One region of the Symbiobacterium ostreiconchae genome, then DNA from elsewhere that is predicted to be linked to it. Evidence: predicted binding sites of a transcription regulator. Region 1 holds the regulator's gene; the other holds the start of a gene.
What was found. Region 1 encodes LexA, which represses DNA repair genes until DNA is damaged. Its sites were predicted from a motif close to CNAACANNTGTTNG; they were not measured.

Region 1 (2,391 bases):
CCCGGCGGGGGCATTGCCCCCACAGGCGGGTACATCGTCGGCCGGGCCGACCTGGTGGAGCGGGCGGCCGCGCAGCTGTTCGCGCCCGGCATCGGCGCCGAGGTGGGGGCGAACGCCGGGGCCAACCGCCTGCTGTACCAGGGGCTCTTCCTCGCGCCGCACGTGACCGGCGAGGCCCTGAAGGGCGCGCAGTTCACGGCCGCCTTCTTCGAGATCCTGGGCTTTGCCGTACGGCCCGCCTACGATGCGCCGCGCTCCGACCTGGTGCAGGCGGTGGAGCTGGGCACGCCGGAGGCGCTGATCGCCTTCTGCCAGGCGGTGCAGAAGGCCAGCCCGGTGGACGCCCACGTGCGGCCCGAGCCGTGGGCCATGCCAGGCTACGACGACCCGGTGATCATGGCCGCCGGCACCTTCATCCAGGGTTCATCGATCGAGCTTTCCGCTGACGGGCCGGTGCGTCCGCCGTACGTCGCATATTTTCAGGGGGGTCTCACGCGGGAGCACGTCATGCTGGCCGCCCTCCGGGCCGCGAACGATCTGGCGGCCGCCGGCATTCTGAAGGTGTAGAGGGAGTGGTGACATGACCGGGCAGTGGATCGCGTTCCTGATCGCCGTCGTCGTCATGCTGGTGGGCGTGGTGGGCACGTTCATCCCGGCGCTGCCGGGGCTGCCGGTGGTGTTCCTGGCCATGCTGGGCTACGGCGTGCTGGAGGGGTTTCGCGAGATCACGCCCGGCTTCCTTGTTGTGGCCCTGCTCGTGGTGGCCGCGACGCAGGTGGCGGAGCATTACGCGCGGGCCTGGGGCGCCAGGCGCTTCGGCGCCGGACGGGCCGGCGCGTGGGGCGCCGTGATCGGTTCCATCGTCGGGCTCTTCTTCATGCCGCTGGGGCTCCTGCTCGGGCCCTTCCTGGGGGCCGCGCTCTTCGAGCTGTTCGCGGGCCGCTCCGGCGGGGAGGCGGTCAGGGCGGGGTTCGGCGGGCTGGTCGGCGTGCTCGGTTCCGTGGTGGTGAACGTCGTCGTGGCGCTCGGGCTGACGGTGGCCTTCATCGTGAAGGTGCTGGTGTAGGCACGGCGCCGGGCGGCCGCGCCTCTGCGCGCCCGGCCGCCGATCCGGCCGAGGAAACGAAAGCGGCCCTGTGTGAGCGTCTGGCTCACACAGGGCCGCTTCGCTTGCCTGTTCAGACCATCCGGCGGACCAGGCCGACCACCTTGCCGAGGATCTGACAGTCCGGCACGATGATCGGGTCCATGAACCGGTTCTCCGGCTGCAGCCGGATGTGATCCTGCTCCTTGAAGAACCGCTTGACCGTGGCCTCGTCCTCGATGAGCGCGACGACGATGTCGCCGTTGTTGGCGTGCTGCTGTCGGTGCACCAGGACGTAGTCGCCGTCGAGAATGCCCGCGTCGATCATCGAGTCGCCCTGCACGGTGAGGAAGAAGAGCTCGGACTCGTCGGCCCGGACGAAGTCGGCCGGCAGCGGGAAGTGGTCTTCAATCGCCTCCTGGGCCAGGATGGGCTGGCCCGCGGTCACCCGGCCCACCATGGGCACCGCAATGGTGCGCTTCAGCTGCGTGTGGCTGCCATCGAGCACCTCGATGGCCCTGGGCTTGGTGGGATCCCGGCGGATGTACCCCTTCTCCTCCAGCCGGGTCATGTGCCCGTGAACGGTGGAACTGGAGCTGAGGCCGATGGCCTCGCCAATCTCCCGCACCGACGGCGGGTAACCCTTGGTGCGGATCTCATCCTTGATAAACTGCAGGATCTGGCGCTGGCGCTCCGTCAAGGGTTCCGGCATGCAGCGACACCCCCTGTAGTGAGGGCGGGAGCCCGTCCCGTCAGAGCTGCCCCACCCCGATCTCTCCGGCGCGCGGTCCGGTTGGGTAGATTGTACCACATGTCCGCCGTTCTGCAAACGCCTGTTCGAAAAATGCGCAGACGGCCTTGACGGGAACATCCATTCGTGGTAGGCTGAAGACGAACACAAGTTCCGAAGGAACCAAAGAGCCGTTCGGTGCAGGGAGGGATGGCGATGGCGGCGCACAGCGCCCAGTCACGGGTCCGGGTGGTTCGGCGGCGCACGCCCAAGGCGGTCCGCAGGGCCCGCACGCTTGCCGTGTTGTTCGTGGTGACCGTCGCCGCAGCCGTACTGCTGTTCCCCCGCCTCGTGCACACGCAGCCCAGCGAGCCGCCCGCGGGCGTTCACCACACCGTCGCGCCCGGCGATACGCTGTGGGACATCGCCGTCGCGCACGCGGGCAACCGTGACGTGCGCGAGCTCATCTACGAGATCCAGCAGCTGAACGGACTTTCCTCCGCGGAGATCTATCCCGGCCAGGTGCTGTTCGTCCCGACCGACATGCGCTGAGGGGAGGGGGACGGAGATGGGGGTT
Region 2 (2,391 bases), 1.7 Mb from region 1:
TCCGGCTTCAGCCGCGCGCCGCCGCAGGCCGGGCAGGGCCGGCTGGTCATGTACTGCGCCAGGTGCTCCCGGATGGCCTCGCTGGAGGTCTCGCGGTGCATCCGCTCCAGCTGCCGGATCGCGCCCTCGTACACCACCTCGTACGTCTTGCGCTGGCCGTACATGTTCTCGTACTCGAAGCGGACCTTCTGCTCCTGCCAGCCGTAGAGCAGGATCTCCTGGAAGCGGGGGTCCTGCTGGTTGAGCGGCACGTCCTTGCGGATGCCCAGCTGGCGGCAGAGCGCGTCGATCTGGTGCAGGAACCACTGCTGGCTGGATGTCGCCCACGGGATGAGGGCCCCCTCGTTCAGCGAAAGCGAGGGATCGAGGATGAGGTCCGGGTCGAACTCGGTCTGGAAGCCCAGGCCCGTGCAGACCGGGCAGGCGCCGAACGGCGAGTTGAAGGAGAAGCTGCGGGGCTGCGGCTCGTCGATGGAGACGCCGCAGTCGGGGCAGGCGAAGTTCTGGCTGAACAGCAGCTCCTCGCCGCCCACCACGTCGATGGTGACGAGCCCGCCGGTCAGGGTCGCGGCCGTCTCCAGAGAGTCGGCCAGCCGCCGCCGGATGTCCGGCCGGATCACCAGCCGGTCCACCACCACCTCGATGGTATGCTTGCGGTTCTTGTCGAGCTTCGGCGGGTCGTCGGCCACGTCCATCACCTGGCCGTCCACCCGCATGCGCACGTAGCCCCCGCGGCGGATCTGCTCGAAGACCTTCTGGTGCTCGCCCTTGCGGCCCCGCACCAGCGGCGCCAGGACCTGGATGCGGGTTCCCTCCGGCATCTGCAGCAGGACGTCGACCATCTGATCCACCGTCTGCTGGGCGATGGGCTGCCCGCACTTGGGGCAGTGGGGCCGCCCGATGCGGGCATAGAGCAGCCGCAGGTAGTCGTAGATCTCGGTCACCGTGCCCACGGTGGAGCGCGGGTTGCGCGACGTGGTCTTCTGGTCGATGGAGATGGCCGGCGACAGCCCCTCGATGGCGTCGACGTCGGGCTTGTCCATCTGGCCCAGGAACTGGCGCGCGTAGGCGGACAGCGACTCCACGTACCGCCGCTGCCCTTCCGCGTAGATCGTATCGAAAGCGAGGGACGACTTCCCCGACCCGGAGACGCCGGTGAACACGACCAGCTTGTCCCGGGGAATCTCCACGTCGATGTTCTTCAGGTTGTGCTGCCGCGCACCCCTGATCACGAGCCGGTCTTTGGACACAACGAAACGCCCCCCACCGCAGTCTCAACTCTAGATGTTACCACACCCGGCGCGCGTGTGGCGTCAGGCAAATCATACCGCTTCGAACGCCTGTTTGCAACCTGCCGTTTGTTCGGTTCTGTGTTATAATGGGACGGACCCTGTCCGGCCGCGGATTCGCCGCCCCGGGCACGGCCACACTAACGGAAAAGAGGGGCCGGACGAGACGTGCCCCATGGAGGTATGAACGCCACGGATTCCAATCTGGTTGAAGTCATCGACAGCCGGGGGCGCGTGCTGACCCCCTGCAGGCGGAAGGTAGCCGACCGTGAGGTCAGGCTGGGCCGGGCCAAGTGGATCGGCCGGAGCCGCATCCGGCTCCGTTTCGACCCCTTCGCCTACCGCTACATCCGGCTGAAAGTCCTGGCCCGCGACCGCTACACCTGCTACTGGTGCGGCCAGCCGGGCTTTACGATGGATCACGTCATCCCCTGGTCCAAGGGCGGGCGCACGACCCTGGCCAACTGCATCTGCGCGTGCGAGGCGTGCAACGGGCGGCGGGGCGACATGGACGCGGCGGAGTTCGCCCGCCTGATGGGCCGCCCGACGCCCCATCCGCACCTGATCCTCTCGGGCCGCCACCTGACTGCGGGTGCCCCCGCGCCCGCCGGGGAGCCGGGTCCGGCCGTGAAGCCGCGCGCGCTCGTGCCGCGGCCGGCCGGCAGGGCGCAGCGGTTCGCCCAGCTCGCGCGGCTGCTCGAAACGGCCCCCGTCGGCCGCCGGTCGCTCCGCTGACCGCACCGCCGCCCGGGAGCCCTGCTGACTGCACCGCCAGACCGCTGCTGCAGGGGCGCCGCGCAGGCGCCCCTGCACCGCATACAGGCCGGGCTGAACGCCCGGCCTGCGGTCATCCTCGGAGTTGATGCTCAGCCCCAGCTCTCCGCCCACTGCTGGATGGCGGCCAGGATGGGCTCCATCGCCCGCCCCTTCGCCGTGAGGGAATACACCACCCGAACAGGTACTTCGGGAAAGACCTCCCGGGTGACGAGCCCCTCCGACTCCAGCTCCTTCAGCCGTTCAGAGAGCAGCCGCCCGCTCACGGGGATGGCGGACTCAATCTCCGAGAACCGCTTCGGGCCGCTCATCAGCGTCCACAGGATCA

Region 2: a site for LexA is predicted at 1,334-1,347, ahead of uvrA (excinuclease ABC subunit UvrA). Genes of this name have one in related genera too.

Annotation. Positions count from the first base shown of each region.
Region 1 is NZ_AP042454.1:2,851,087-2,853,477, reverse strand. It holds gene ACZ5UM_RS13810 (methionine gamma-lyase family protein) at 1-567, shown strand, start outside; gene ACZ5UM_RS13805 (DUF456 family protein) at 581-1,066, shown strand; gene lexA (transcriptional repressor LexA) at 1,179-1,796, opposite strand; gene ACZ5UM_RS13795 (LysM peptidoglycan-binding domain-containing protein) at 2,031-2,366, shown strand; gene ACZ5UM_RS13790 (hypothetical protein) at 2,383-2,391, shown strand, end outside.
Region 2 is NZ_AP042454.1:1,187,361-1,189,751, reverse strand. It holds gene uvrA (excinuclease ABC subunit UvrA) at 1-1,250, opposite strand, end outside; gene ACZ5UM_RS05850 (HNH endonuclease) at 1,473-2,024, shown strand; gene ACZ5UM_RS05845 (winged helix-turn-helix transcriptional regulator) at 2,156-2,391, opposite strand, start outside.